One region of the Streptomyces sp. NBC_00654 genome, then DNA from elsewhere that is predicted to be linked to it. Evidence: riboswitches for the same ligand, from Rfam matches in the RefSeq annotation. Region 1 holds a riboswitch; the other holds the start of a gene.

Region 1 (7,272 bases):
GGCGGCGCGACGATGTTGGCCACCAACGGGTAGTTGCGGTCGATGTCGAACACGATGTCGGACCAGAGCAGGTCCCGCTGCGCCTGGGTGGGCGGGTCGTTCGGCATTTCCTTGGTCTCGTACCAGCCGCCGCCGAGGTTCGCGTTGAGTACGCCGGTCACCTGGCCGATATGGTCGGTGCCCGCCTCGGTGGTGCCGAGCTGCCGGGCGAGCTCGCCCTGGGCCGGCGGGGCGGTGCGGGCGGAGAGGGCGATGCGGGTGGCTGCCGGACCGCACCAGTAACCGGTCTCCTGGACCTGGTAGTCGATCTGCAGCCAGTGCGCGCTCCGGGTGCGTCCGGAGTCGACGCTCAGCCGGCTGCCCGGCCGGTCGTACCCGCTGACGACGGCCGTGCCGGCCTTCGTGCCATGGGCGAGCACGGACACGGCCGGGATGCCCGGCGCGGACGAGGCGTGGGCCGCCGTACCGGGAAGAAGGAGGGCTCCGACGACGGCCGCGGCGGCCGTGAGGGACACAAGTCTCTTACGCATGAAGGCTCCTGGAGGGGGACAGGCCCTTGCGGGAAACGGCTTCGGGGATCACCCGGCCGTGTGCGGCTGCGGAACCAGCGTGGTTCCTCACCCTCCACGGGCACAAGCGCCGTAAGCCCAGGCTTACGGCCCGCCCCGGCACGGCCGGGCCCGGCGGGTTACGGACGGACCGCACGCTCCTCCGTGGCCAGCAGGGCCCGCCCCTCCGCCGTCGCGACGTGGAAGGCCCGTCCGCCTCTGCGGACGGTGGTGATCAGACCCGCCGCGCGCAGCACATTGAGGTGCTGGCTGACGGCCGGGTGGGTCACATCGAGCAGCCGGGCGGCCTCGACCGTGGAGCAGCCGGTGCGGGCCGCGCGCAGAACCCCCGCCCGGGTGTGGCCGAGCAGCGGCCCCAGCGGACCGGCGCCCGTCGTGGTGCGGCCGTCGAAGGCGCTCCCGGCCCAGTCGGCGGTGTGGTGGATGGGATGGACGAGCACGGGCGGCAGGTCTCCGTCCGCGAGCGTGATCGGTGTGGGCCAGCAGAAGAACGACGGCTGGAGTACAAGTCCCCTGCCTTCCAGGCGCAGTTGCTGGTCGACGGGGTAGGTGACCTCCAGTACGGGCGGGCGCCAGCGGAAGTGCGGGCCGAGGCCGGTGAGCAGCCCCTCGGTGCCGCCGTCCAGCAGGCTGTGCAGGCGGAGGGCACGGTCGGCGTCGACATGGGCGCGCACGCGTTGCCAGTGCGGTTCGAGTGCCTCCAGCCGGTAGGCGTGCAGAGCGTCACCGAGCCGGCGGAGGGCTTCCCGGTCCCCCCTGGCCAAGGAGCTCGTCCAGCCCGGGAACCGGGTGGGCGAGGACAGCTGTGTCAGCTCGGTGCGCAGGCGCGTGCGCGGCGTGCTCATCAGGGTGTCGACCGCTGCCTGCATGGTGGTGCGGTCGCCGGAGGTGGGGGTGAGGAAGTCCGGTGAGTAGCCGCGCGGCGGCAGCAGACTGGACAGCAGCCGGCGACTGCCCGAGAGGCGCGGCCGGGCCCAGCGGCGCCAGGCGCCGAACACCCTTTCCCCGTCGCGTCGTTGCAGGGTCTGCACGCTGTTGCTGATCTCCCAGAGGAAGTCCGGGCCCGGGGCCACGCGGACCCGCGCCAGATCCTCGGACGTGAAGTACACCCGCAGCATGGTCGCTCCATCGTGAGGTGAAGGTGTGCTGATGCCGACCGCGGCCATATCCATCGGTTCAGTGATCATGCGGAGGCGGGGAGTTGTCCGGACACGCCGCCGCACCCCGGCAGCGTACCGCCGTTCGGGCGCCGCACGGGTGGGAGTTGATGAGCGCGAGCGCGGCAGGGCCGGGGCGGACACGAGGGGTGTCCGCCCCGGCCCCGCGGGATCAGCCGTTCCCGGTGGCCAGCTCCGCGCGGACCACGCGGGCGGCGGCGACGAGGTTCTCCAGGGAGGCGCGGGTCTCGGGCCAGCCGCGGGTCTTCAGGCCGCAGTCGGGGTTGACCCACAGCCGGCCGGCCGGGATGGCCTCAAGTCCTGTACGGAGGAGGGCCGCGGCCTCCTCCCTGCTCGGGACGCGCGGGGAGTGGATGTCGTAGACGCCTGGTCCGGCTTCACGGGGGTAGCCGTGCGCGGCCAGTTCGCGGGCGACCTGCATGTGGGAGCGGGCCGCTTCCAGGCTGATGACATCGGCGTCGAGGTCGTCGATGGCCTCGACGATGTCTCCGAACTCGGCGTAGCACATGTGGGTGTGGATCTGGGTGTCCGGACGTACGCCGCTCGTGGTGAGGCGGAACGCCTCGGTGGCCCAGGCCAGATAGGCGCCGCGGTCGGCGGCGCGCAGCGGCAGTGTCTCGCGCAGGGCGGGCTCGTCGACCTGGATCACCGAGGTGCCCGCGGCTTCCAGGTCGCCGACCTCGTCGCGCAGGGCGAGGGCGACCTGCCGGGCGGTCTCGCCGAGCGGCTGGTCGTCGCGGACGAAGGACCAGGCGAGCATGGTGACCGGGCCGGTGAGCATGCCCTTGACGGGACGGGCGGTCAGCGACTGGGCGTACGCCGTCCAGCGGACCGTCATCGGCTCCGGCCTGGAGATGTCGCCCGCGAGCACCGGCGGCCGGACGTAGCGGGTGCCGTACGACTGGACCCAGCCGTGCTGGGTGGCGAGGTAGCCGGTGAGCCGCTCGGCGAAGTACTGCACCATGTCGTTGCGTTCGGGCTCGCCGTGCACCAGGACGTCGAGCCCCGCCTTCTCCTGGAAGGAGAGGACTTCCCGGATCTCGTCCCTGATCCGTTCCTCGTACCCGGCGGTGTCGATCCGTCCGGCCCGCAGGTCGGCGCGAGCGGTGCGCAGCTCATCGGTCTGGGGGAACGAACCGATGGTCGTCGTCGGCAGCGGCGGGAGCCCGAGGTGCGCGCGCTGGGCGGCTGTCCGTTCCGCGTAGGGCTGCGAGCGCCGTCCGTCCGCGGCGGTGACGGCGGCGGTGCGGGCCCGCACCGCGGGGTCGCTGGTCAGTGCCGATCCGGCGCGGGAGGCGAGGTCGGCGCGGTTCGCCGCGAGTGCGGTGGCGATGGTGTCGGTGCCCTGGGCGAGCCCACGCGTCAGGACGGCGACCTCCCGCGTCTTCTGCCGGGCGAAGGCGAGCCAGCGGGCGATCTGCGGGTCGATGTCGCGCTCGGCGGTGGCGTCCAGCGGTACGTGCAGGAGTGAGCAGGAGGCGGAGACGTCCACCCGGCCGGCGAGGCCGAGGAGGGTGCCGAGGGTCGCGAGGGACTTCTCGTAGTCGTTGATCCAGATGTTGCGTCCGTCGACGACGCCCGCGACCAGGCGCTTGCCGGGCAGTCCGCCGGCCGCCGCGAGGTCTTCGAGGTTGGCGCCGCCCGATTCGGTGAAGTCGAGGGCCAGCCCTTCCACCGGCGCCTTGGCCAGCACGCCCAGGGCCTCACCGAGCCGCCCGAAGTACGAGGCGACCAGCAGCTTCGGCCGGTCGGTGGCGGCACCGAGTTCGCGGTAGGCGCGGGTGGCGGCGTTCAGTTCGGCAGGGGTGCGGTCCTGGACGAGAGCGGGTTCGTCGACCTGGACCCACTCGGCGCCGGCCGCCCGCAGATCCGCGAGCACCTCGGCGTACACCGGCAGCAGCCGGTCCAGCAGGGTCAGGGGCTCGAAGTCCCCGGACACGCCCGGCGCGGGTTTGGCGAGCAGCAGGTAGGTGACGGGGCCGACAAGGACCGGGCGGGCGGTGTGGCCGAGCGCGAGGGCTTCCTTCAGCTCGGCGACCTGCTTGGCGGAGTGCGCCGTGAACACCGTGTCCGGGCCCAGCTCGGGGACCAGGTAGTGGTAGTTGGTGTCGAACCACTTGGTCATTTCCAGCGGTGCGATGTCCTGGGTGCCGCGGGCCATCGCGAAATAGCCGTCCAGCGCGTCTTCCTCGGCGACCGCGCGGTGCCGTTCGGGGACCGCTCCGACCATGACGCTGGTGTCCAGCACATGGTCGTAGTACGAGAAATCGCCGGACGGCACTTCATGGATGCCTGCGTCGGCCAGCTGCTGCCAGTTCGACCGGCGGAGATCCACCGCGGTCTCCCGGAGGGCGTCCGCGCTCACGCGGCCCTTCCAGTAGCCCTCGACGGCCTTCTTCAGTTCACGGTTCTGTCCCTGGCGGGGGTAGCCGTACACGGTGGCCCGTGCTGCCGCGGCTGCGGGCTTCGCTGTCACAGAACTCTCCTTCGCGAGATGTGTCCTGGATCCCGGGGACGGGACGCGGACGCGAAGGGACGACCGACCGGGCGGACCACGTCGCGGAGTTCTCCCGCACGTGCCGCCCGATATGTACGCCGACCCGCCCACGAGGTCACCGGGATCTCCGCACGCGATCGGTCGCGTACGGGCAACGGGCAGGTCTTCGGACTCGCGGGCACATCCGCCGGGGCAGATTCCTACTGGCCGTCGCTTCCCGGATCCGGCCGGATCCAGTGCGTATGACGGCGTTCGTTCCCACTCACCGCTGCGGGGCAGTCCCGGATTCCCACCGGGTTCCCTCTTACGACGCGTCCCGCCTGGCGGACGGGGGCGAACCAGCTGCGTCCGCCACCCTAAGCGACGGGCGGCGCCCGCACACCCCCGCCCGGATACCGGGACGCGTCACGGGCGGGGGTGTGCGGGCGAAATGACGGGCGCGGTGGAGCGAACGGACACCGGGGCCTGTCGGAACAGCCTTCGGGGCTCGCCTGTCGCTATCCGGTCACCGCGTCGAAGGAGAGCCAGGTACCCATGGGGGCCTGCTGACCCGCCCCGGGAACGGACCAGTCGCAGACACCGTACGGGAAGATCCCCGTCAGCTCCTTGAGCTGGGCTTCGGTCACCGGCACCTGGTAGTCGGTGCTGACCACGGGACGCTTGCGGCACTTGACGATGTCATTGGCCACATCGGCTCCGGCGACCATCCGCGGCGAGGTCCACACCGGGTAGAGGGTGTTGCACTCGGTGTTGCCGATGCCCTCCACCTGGGGTTCCGAGATCTTCTTCGCCCCGATGCCACGGGTCCAGCAGGCGTCGGTGAGTCCCTGCGGCCGATTGCGGACGATCTTCTCGATGGGGGCGTCGTTGCCGGGGTCCCCCTTGATGGCGGTGAGCCACTGGTCCATGTCGGCCACCATCCCGGCGAGGGTGAACCCGTGCCCGCTGGAGCGGGTGAGCATGACCTGGTTGGCGTGGGTGCCGTTGGCCTTGTCCAGGCGCGCCCGGGTGGAGAAGGAATGGAAGCGCATGTGCATGTCGCCGGTCGCGGCGTCGTCCGTGTAGTCGCGGTAGTCGATGATCGGGATGTCGGCGAGACCGGCACCGCCGTTCAGCATGCGACCGGTGCGGTAGGCGAGCCGAACCGCCTTGAGATCGGCGACGGTGCGCTCCGCGGCGGGCTTGGCGTCGTCGTCGAGGCCGCCGATGCGCCGGTTCAGGTCGATGAACCGGTCCATGTCGATGGTCCCGTTGTTCAGGGCCTGAAGTCCGTACTGGATACCGGTGTTGTCGAGCGGCCTGCGCGCCTTCCCGGTCTCCGGTACCTCGCCGTAGACGTTCACGGCGTGGCTGTACACGTCGCAGCGGGCACCGTCCGGGTTGGTGGCGGGGTTGTAGCGCTGCTCCTTGGGCAGCTGGGCAGGGCAGTACACCGTGGGGTCGATACGGCCGGCGGCCCGTGCCAGGCTGCCGATGCTCTCCCACGTGCCGAACCCGGAGACCGCCTTCTGCTGCTCCTTGGTGAACGCGTCGGGCGCGACATTGGTGAAGTAGTGGTTCAGGAGCTGGGCGTCGCTGAGCGTCTGGATCGTCCCGAAGCCGACGTCGGGGAAGCTGCAGCCGGAGAGGATGCCGTCCAGCAGGCCCGGGTAGTTGTCGGCGATCTGGTGGGTCTGGTACGAGCCGCCGGAGCAGCCGTTCCCCATGGTGAAGGCCGGTTCGCCGTACGTCTCCACGAAGCGTTCCTTGACCATGCTCATGGTCTCGGCGGCCAGCAGGTCGTTGCAGTTGTTGCCGAAGACGTTCAGCGAGGACGAGGCGACGCCGTAGCCCTTGCTCAGATACGTGTCGTTCATGATGCCGACGGTCTTGCGGCCCTGGACGTACCAGCCGCCGTTGCAGCCCCCGCCGAATCCGTACACGAGGCGCCCGTTCCAGCCCGGCCCGCGCTCCAGCGGGTCGGGGGCGGGGGACAGCGGGTCGTGCAGTACGGCCGTCTCGTAGATGCCGCGGTTGATGGTGCCGGTCTCGACGCGGACGATGTACGGCACCTTCTTGCCCGCGCTCGTCGTGGCGGTCGCCAGGTCGGCGGGACGGTCGTTCACGTCGGGCAGGGCGACGAACGTGCCGGCCGTGGTGCGGTACATGTAGTCGACGCGGGTCTCGGCCGAGCAGTTCTCGTCGGTGGGCTGCCCGAGGGTGCCGCCGGTGACCGTCTTGAACTCGGCCGTGTCACAGATGAACGGCTTCTCGTGCGGCCCGGAGAACACCGGCCCCGTGATGGGGTGGTTCTTCAGGGTCACCTCTCCGCTGTCCGCGCCCTGAGCCGTGGCCGTGAGCCTGTTCTCGCCCTTGGACAGCTCCTTCACCACGCCCATCAGCGCGTTCTCGCCGGACGGCCGGAAGCTCGATGTCACGTCCCGGCCGTCCACCGCGATCCGGATGCTGTCGGCCGCTATGGACGCGGGCGCCACGACACGTATCAGGGCGTCGTCCCCCGACACCACTCCGGGCCGCGACGACACGGCCGTCACCTGTAGCTTCTCGCTCTCGCGTTCCTGGCTGCCGGCCGGCGTCGCGGACGCGCCGACCAGCACGCCCATGAACGCCACGCCGGCCAGGCCCATCCGGACCGGTCTCGCGGCTCCTGTGAACGACATGACGGAACTCGCCTCACTTCCTGGGGTGGGAAATCGTGTGTGCTGTGCATACGCGGGCTGCGGCCGGCCCTGCCCGGCCCGGCCCGGGGCTACCAGTTGGTGAACGCCCCGTCCGACGTACGCAGGTGCGGGCGCTCGGCCGCGTGTGCCTGGTACCGGCGCGCCGCCTCCCGGTCGATGTCGACGCCGATGCCGGGCAGTTCGCTCAGCTCCACCCGCCCCGGCAGGATCGTCGGCCGCGCGGTGAAGAGGGCGGCGATGGCGGGCTCGGGGTCGGTCTGGTGCTCCTGGATCGCCGCGTTGGGGCAGGCCAGGTTGAGCTGGAGCGAGGAGGCCGCGGTGACCGGGCCGAGCGGGTTGTGGGTGGC
Region 2 (7,272 bases), on a different contig from region 1:
TAGACGTCGGCCAGCAGGTCCGGGGTGAGGACCTCGGCGGGGGTGCCCGAGGCGACGACCCGGCCGGCCCGCAGGACGTAGAGGCGGTCGCAGTAGTACGCGGCGAGGTTCAGGTCGTGCAGGGCCAGGAGGTTCGTCGTGCCGAGTTCGCGGACCAGCGAGAGGATCTCCAGCTGGTAGCGGATGTCCAGGTGGTTGGTGGGTTCGTCCAGGACGATGAGGGACGGTTCCTGGACGAGGGTCCGGGCGACCAGCGCGCGCTGGCGTTCGCCGCCGGAGAGGGAGGCGAACGTACGGGGCGCGAGCGCTCCGATGCCGACCCGGTCGAGGGCCGCGGCCGCCAGCTCGGTGTCGGCGGCGGTGTCCGCCTCCCAGAAGCGTTTGTGCGGGGCCCGGCCCATGGCGACGACCTGCGCGACGGTCAGTTCGAAACCGGCCTGGCCGTCCTGCGGGACGGTGGCGATCCGGCGTGCGCGGGCCTTGACGGGGAGGCGGGCGAGGTCGTCGCCGTCGAGCAGGACCCGGCCGTGGGTGGGGCGCAGGGTTCCGTACACGCAGCGCAGCAGGGTGGTCTTGCCGCTGCCGTTGGGGCCGACGAGGCCGACCGTCTCACCGTCGGCGGCGGTCAGGTCGACGGAGTCCACGAGGTGCCGGCCGCCGGTCCCGTACGAGAGGCCTTCGGTACGCAGACTGGTCATGCGGGAACTCCTTCGGGGCGAAGGCCGGTCATGCCGGGGCTCCTTCGGGGCGGCGGCGGAGCATCCAGAGGAAGAACGGGCCGCCGGTCAGGGCGGTGAGCACGCCGACCGGGATGTCCTGGGGAGCGGCGACCGTCCGCGCGGCCAGATCGGCCAGGACCAGGAAGACCGCGCCGCCCAGCGCGGCGACCGGGAGCAGGGCGCGATGGCCGGCGCCGACGGCCATCCGGGCCATGTGCGGCACCATCAGGCCGACGAATCCGATGGCTCCGCTGTAGGCGACGAGGGCACCGGTGAGCAGGGAGGCGAGGACGAAGACCCCGGCCCGGAAGCGTGCGGTGTCGAGCCCGAGGACGGTGGCGCCCTCCTCGCCGACGAGCAGCAGGTCGAGCGGGCGGGCGAGGGTGAGGAGCAGCGCCGTGCCCGCGACGAGGACGGCCGAGGGGAGCGCGAGCATGTCCCAGCGGGCGGCGCCGAGACCGCCGAGGGTCCAGTAGAGGACTTCCTGGAGGTGGTCGGCGCGGGCCGACGTGACCAGGATGAGGCTGGTGAGGGCGGAGAGGACGTAGGAGACGGCGACTCCGGCCAGGACGAGCCGGTTGGTGGTGAGGCCGGATCCGCCGCGGGCCAGGGTGTACACGAGCAGGAGTGAGGCGAGCGCGCCCGCGAAGGCGGCGGCCGGAATGGTGACGGTGGTGGCGAGGCCCGCGCCGACGCCGAGGACGATCACGAGGACCGCTCCGGTGGAGGCCCCGGAGGAGACGCCGAGGAGGAACGGGTCGGCGAGCGGATTGCGTACGAGCGCCTGGAGGACGGTGCCGATCACGGCGAGTCCGGCGCCGACGACGATGCCGAGCAGGACCCGGGGCAGCCGGACGTCGAGGACGATCGTGCGGAACGGGCTCGGTCCGGCCCGCCCGGTCAGGATGTCCAGGACCTGGCCGGGCGGGATGCGGACGGAGCCGAGGGCGAGCGCGGCGAGGACGGCGGCCCCGAGGACGACGGCGAGGGCGCCGAGGACCAGGGTGTAGCGCAGCCGTCGTGGCGCGGCGGGGGTGCGGCAGCTCACGGCGCGGTGGCCGCGTCCGTCGCTTCCTCCGTGGGTGAGTCCCCCGGTATCTCCGGGTGCAGCTGGGCGGCGAGCTTGCCGACCGCCGCGGGGGCGCGCACGCCGAGCACCGCGTCGGAGAGCGGGAGGACGGCGAAGCGCTTGTTCCTGATCGCGGGGACGTCGGCGAGTGCCGGGTCCTCCAGGAGGCGCTTCTTCTTCTGGGCGACGGTGGTGGAGCCGTAGTCGTAGATGACGATGACGTCGGGCTTGCGGGCGACGACGTTCTCCCACGAGGCGTCGCCGAAGGGCTTGTCGAGATCGGCGAAGACGTTGCGGCCGCCGGCCCGGGTGATCAGCTCGTTGCCGATGCCCTTGCCGCCCGCGGTGAACGCGGTCTTGTCGCCGCTGTCGTAGACGAAGACGGAGACCGGGCGGGCGGACTTGAGCCGCTCGGCCGTGGCGGCGTTGGTGGCCTTCGCCTCCTCGATCCACGCGTCGGCGCGCGGGGCGACGCCGAAGGTGCGGCCGACCTCGCGGACCTCCTGGTAGAGGGCGTCCATCGCGGTCGGGTTCTTGGCGCAGTACTCGGTGTTGAGCCGGGTGTCGATGCCGGACTTCTTCAGCGCCTCGCGGCTGCGGCCGTCGCCCGCGGTGAACGCGGTGGAGTAGCCGCCGTAGACGAAGTCGGGGTCGGCGGCGAGGAGCTTCTCGTACGAGGGGTACTCCTCGGCCAGGACCGGGATGGACTCGTACTGGTCCTCGTACTCCGGCAGGACCTGGTCGTCGAGGTAGGCGGTGCCGACCATGGACGTGGCCAGCCCCAGTTCCAGCATCACTTCGGTGACGTGCTGGTTCATGGTGACGGCGCGCTTCGGCGGCGCCTTGTACGTCGTGGTGACACCGCAGTTCGTGACGGTGTACGGGAAGCCCTCGGCGGACGGTCCGCCGGCCTTGGCCGAGCCCGCGGAGCCGTTGTCGGCGTCCGCGGCGGAGCAGGCGGTGAGGGCGAGCGGGAGCAGCACGGCGGCGGCTATGAGCGCGGGGGTGCGCCGGGACATGGCGGGGCCTCTCCGGGGGATTTCCGCGTCCCCTGGTCGGTGCGAGAAGGCGGCAGGCCAGTTCCTGACTGCCGAGCCCCGGTCCTGGTGGACGGGGTTCGGTCACAGTGGCGGGACCGTGCCGGACTTGCACCGGCTTCCTGGTTCCTGCCGCCTCGTTGGGTCTGGGTGCAGTGTGCCAGACCTGGTCGCGACGCAGGTGAGGCGACCCTCAGTGGGCGTCCCCCGGGCGTCCTTCAGCAGGCGTCGACGATCTTGACGTCCTCCTCGGTGATCTCGCCGTCCACGATGCGGTACGAGCGGAACTGGAAGGGGCCCGCGTCGTCGGTGTCCGCGGTGGAGACGAGGACGTAGTGGGCGCCGGGTTCGTTGGCGTACGTGACGTCGGTGCGGGAGGGGTAGGCCTCGGTCGCCGTGTGCGAGTGGTAGATGATCACGGGCTCCTCGTCGCGGTCGTCCATGTCGCGGTAGAGCTTGAGGAGGTCGGCCGAGTCGAACTCGTAGAACGTGGGCGAGCGGGCGGCGTTGAGCATGGGGATGAAGCGTTCGGCCCGTCCCGTTCCGGCCGGTCCCGCGACGACTCCGCACGCCTCGTCGGGGTGGTCCTCGCGGGAGTGGGCGACGATCCGGTCGTGGAGGTCCTGGGTGATGGTCAGCATGGCGCCCAGGATAGGACCGGCCCGTACGGGCGGCGGGCCCGCCCGTACCGAGGAGTGGTACGGACGGGCCCGCATGCCGGACGCTCCGGCGTGGGTGGCCGTGGGTGTCAGCGCTTGATGAACGCCGTGTTCCCGGGGTTGCGGGCCTTGAGCACCAGATACGAGACACCGAGGATCAGGGCCCAGACCGGTGCGCAGTACAGCGAGACCCGGGCGTCCTTGTCGATGGCCATCATCACGATGACCATGCCGATGAAGCCGAGCGCGAAGACGCTGGTGTACGGGGCTCCGGGGGCCCTGAAGGCGGACTGCGGGAGCACCCCCCGGTCGGCCAGCGCGCGGAAGCGGAGCTGGCTGAGCAGGATCATGACCCAGGCCCACATGCCGGAGATGGTCGCGAAGGAGACGACGTAGTTGAACGCCTCGCCCGGCCACTGGTAGTTGATCCAGACGCCGACGAGCATCAGCGCGGCCGAGAACGTGGTGCCGGCGAACGGCAGGCCGTTCCTCGTCAGCCTGGTGAAGGCCCTCGGGCCCTGCCCGTTGAGCGCCAGGTCGCGCAGCATGCGGCCGGTGGAGTACATCCCGGAGTTGCAGGAGGAGAGCGCCGCGGTCAGGACGACGAAGTTGACGATCGCGGCCCCCACGCTGAGACCCATCTCCTCGAAGGTCTTCACGAACGGCGAGACACCCGGCTTGAACGTGCTCCACGGCACCACCGAGAGGATCATGATCAGCGCGCCGACGTAGAAGACGGCGATGCGCCACGGCACGGTGTTGATGGCCTTGGGCAGGACGGTCGTGGGGTCCTTGGACTCGCCCGCGGTGACGCCGACGAGTTCGACGGCGAGGAAGGCGAACATCACGATCTGGAGGGTCATCAGCGTGCCGGTGATGCCCGAGGGGAAGAATCCGCCGTCGTTCCAGAGATTGGCGACGGTCGCGGTGTCGGCGGCGTCGGAGAAGCCGATCGTGAGGACTCCGGCGCAGACGAGGATCATGCCGATGATCGCGGTGACCTTGACCATCGAGAACCAGAACTCCAGCTCACCGAAGAGCTTCACGGAGATGAGGTTGGCGCCGTACAGAATGACCGTGAAGACGAGTGCCGACAGCCACTGCGGAATGTTCCACCAGTACGTCATATAGGTGGCGGCGGCGGTGACTTCGGTGATTCCGGTGACGACCCAGAAGAGCCAGTACGTCCAGCCGGTCACGAATCCGAAGAACGGGCCGAGGAATTCCCGCGCGTACTCCGCGAAGGAGCCGGAGACCGGGCGGTACATGAGAAGTTCGCCCAGCGCCCGCATGATGAAGAAGATGACCAGGCCCGCGATCGCGTAGGCCAGGATGAGGCTGGGACCGGCCCGGTCGATGGCTTTGCCCGCACCGAGGAAAAGCCCGGTGCCGATGGCTCCACCAATGGCGATCATCTGGATCTGGCGGGCACCCAGGCCGCGCCGGTATCCTTCGCCGCTGTTTCCTGCACCCTCGGCCTCATCGCCGGCGTGCCCCTTGTCGACCTGTGCCGATGTCATGGTGGTGCGCCTTTCTCCACGCCGATCCGCGCCTTCACAGGCGACGGATCAGTTCCTGATCCCCCCGGATATGGATGGAGTGCCGTCGGCGTTCGGCCGACTTGTAGCGCCCCCGGGAACAGGGATGGCGTCCCCGGGCGGTCGTGAAGATTTATCACGGGCCCCCGGGCGACCCACGGGACATTGTGTGGCGCACACCACAGGAAAAAGCGGACAAGAGTTTCCAGCCGCTGCAAAGACGGCTGTTCGGGTGACGCGATCGTTATTCCGATTTGAGCGTCCACTGAGCGAACGCACCGCAGGACGCGCCCAAGGAGGCACCCGAGGACGCGCCGAAGGGCTGCCCCGCGGAACAGCTTCGCGGGACAGCCCTTCGCCTCCGGATTACGGCATCAGCGTCTCGATGAGCGTCTCCTGGAGCGCCCCCAGCCAGAGATAGGCCATCACCATCGGCTTGCGCGGGTCGCTGTCGGAGAGGCGGTAGAGCGAACCCTCCTGCCCCTCGTCCTCGTCGGACACCTCCAGCCGGGTGCCGATGGTGAGCCGCAGGTCGTTCAGGGCGCCGAGCCAGTTGCGGCACTCGGCGGCGGTGAGCGTGAGCACGGCTCCGCCCTCCCCCACGGGTGAGAGCCCGTCCAGGGTGCGTACGAGGGCGAGGGCGTCCTCGCGCTTGCGGGTGCGCAGATCGTTCTCGGTGAAGCGGCGGAACTCGGCGGACGCCTCGCGCAGCTCCTTGTCCTCGTTCCCGTACGCCTCGGGGAACAGCCGGGCCAGGGCGGGGTCGGCGGGCGGTTCGCTCGGACCCTCGGCGAAGAGCGCGGCGAGCGGGTCCTCGCCCTCGGCGGGCTGATCGCCCGGACCGATCAGTTCCAGCAGCTGGACGGCCAGGGAGCGCAGGATGGAGATCTCGACCTCGTCGAGCGCGACGGCCGCGCCGCCGTCGGGGGTGGCCTCGAAATGGCCGGCCATGGATTCTCCGATGGTGGGTCGTGCGGGGCAGGGGCGGGAGAAGCGGATGACGGGCGCGTGGGGCGGGGCCGGTGCGCGGCCCCGTCCGCCGGCGCGCGGGCCGGCCGCGGTCCTAGGTGCGGTCCTGGGTCAGGGTGGCCCAGAGGCCGTAGCCGTGCATGGCCTGGACATCGCGCTCCATCTCCTCGCGGCTTCCGCTGGAGACGACGGCACGGCCCTTCTGGTGCACATCGAGCATGAGCTTGTGGGCCTTGTCCTTGGAGTAGCCGAAGTAGGCCTGGAAGACATAGGTCACATAGCTCATGAGGTTGACCGGGTCGTTGTGCACCAGCGTCACCCAGGGAACGTCCGGCTCGGGGACCGCGAAGGTCTCTTCGGCCGACTCCGGACGTTCGATCTCTACGGGGGTAGCAACGCTCACCTACCCCATGCTGCCACCCGGAAGGGGTCATCGCACAAACGGACCCCACATCTCGTCACTTTGACGAAATAGGGGGTAGCATCCCAGCCATGAACTCAGCGGACCTTGGGCGACGGGTCGGTGTGCCGTCGACCGCACTCTTCACCGACCAGTACGAGCTGACCATGGTGCAGGCAGCCCTGAAGGCCGGCACCGCGGACCGGCGCTCGGTTTTCGAGGCCTTCACCCGGCGGCTGCCGGAAGGGCGGCGCTACGGCGTCGTGGCGGGCACCGGGCGGGTGCTCGACGCCGTGGAGAACTTCCACTTCGACGACGAGATGATCGGCTTCCTGCGCCAGCAGCGCGTCGTCGACGAGCCCACGCTCGAATGGCTGGCCGGTTACCGCTTCAGCGGCGACATCTGGGGCTACCCGGAGGGCGAGGTGTACTTCCCCGGCTCGCCGATCCTGCGGGTGGAGGGCTCCTTCGCCGAGTGCGTGCTGCTGGAGACCGTGATCCTGTCGATCCTCAACCACGACTCGGCGATCGCCGCGGCGGCCTCCCGGATGTCGGCCGCGGCGGGCGGCCGCGGGCTGATCGAGATGGGCGCCCGCCGCACGCACGAACTGTCGGCCGTCGCCTCGGCGCGCGCCGCGTACGTCGGCGGCTTCGACACCACCTCCGACCTGGCGGCGGGCTTCCGCTACGGCATCCCGACCGTCGGGACCAGCGCCCACGCGTTCACCCTGCTGCACGACAGCGAGCGCGACGCGTTCCAGGCACAGGTGGACTCGCTCGGCCGGAACACGACGCTGCTGGTCGACACGTACGACGTGACCGAGGCGGTCCGCACGGCGGTCGAGATCGCCGGGCCCGAGCTCGGCGCGGTCCGGATCGAC

Evidence for each region. A riboswitch is a leader RNA that binds a small molecule or an ion and turns the genes downstream of it on or off. The one in region 1 is predicted to bind cobalamin.
Region 2: another riboswitch for cobalamin. It lies ahead of OHA98_RS33755 (ABC transporter substrate-binding protein); the one in region 1 lies ahead of metE (5-methyltetrahydropteroyltriglutamate--homocysteine S-methyltransferase).

Annotation. Positions count from the first base shown of each region.
Region 1 is NZ_JAPEOB010000002.1:967,579-974,850, forward strand. Features, by position in the region: gene OHA98_RS24540 (C39 family peptidase) at 1-530, opposite strand, end outside; gene OHA98_RS24545 (helix-turn-helix transcriptional regulator) at 689-1,687, opposite strand; gene metE (5-methyltetrahydropteroyltriglutamate--homocysteine S-methyltransferase) at 1,899-4,223, opposite strand; cobalamin riboswitch at 4,405-4,551, opposite strand; gene OHA98_RS24555 (DUF6351 family protein) at 4,742-6,904, opposite strand; gene OHA98_RS24560 (mandelate racemase/muconate lactonizing enzyme family protein) at 6,994-7,272, opposite strand, start outside.
Region 2 is NZ_JAPEOB010000003.1:300,983-308,254, forward strand. Features, by position in the region: gene OHA98_RS33745 (ABC transporter ATP-binding protein) at 1-698, opposite strand, end outside; gene OHA98_RS33750 (iron ABC transporter permease) at 727-1,767, opposite strand; gene OHA98_RS33755 (ABC transporter substrate-binding protein) at 1,764-2,807, opposite strand; cobalamin riboswitch at 2,845-3,010, opposite strand; gene OHA98_RS33760 (M67 family metallopeptidase) at 3,044-3,466, opposite strand; gene OHA98_RS33765 (amino acid permease) at 3,574-5,004, opposite strand; gene OHA98_RS33770 (DUF2017 domain-containing protein) at 5,389-5,973, opposite strand; gene clpS (ATP-dependent Clp protease adapter ClpS) at 6,086-6,394, opposite strand; gene OHA98_RS33780 (nicotinate phosphoribosyltransferase) at 6,484-7,272, shown strand, end outside.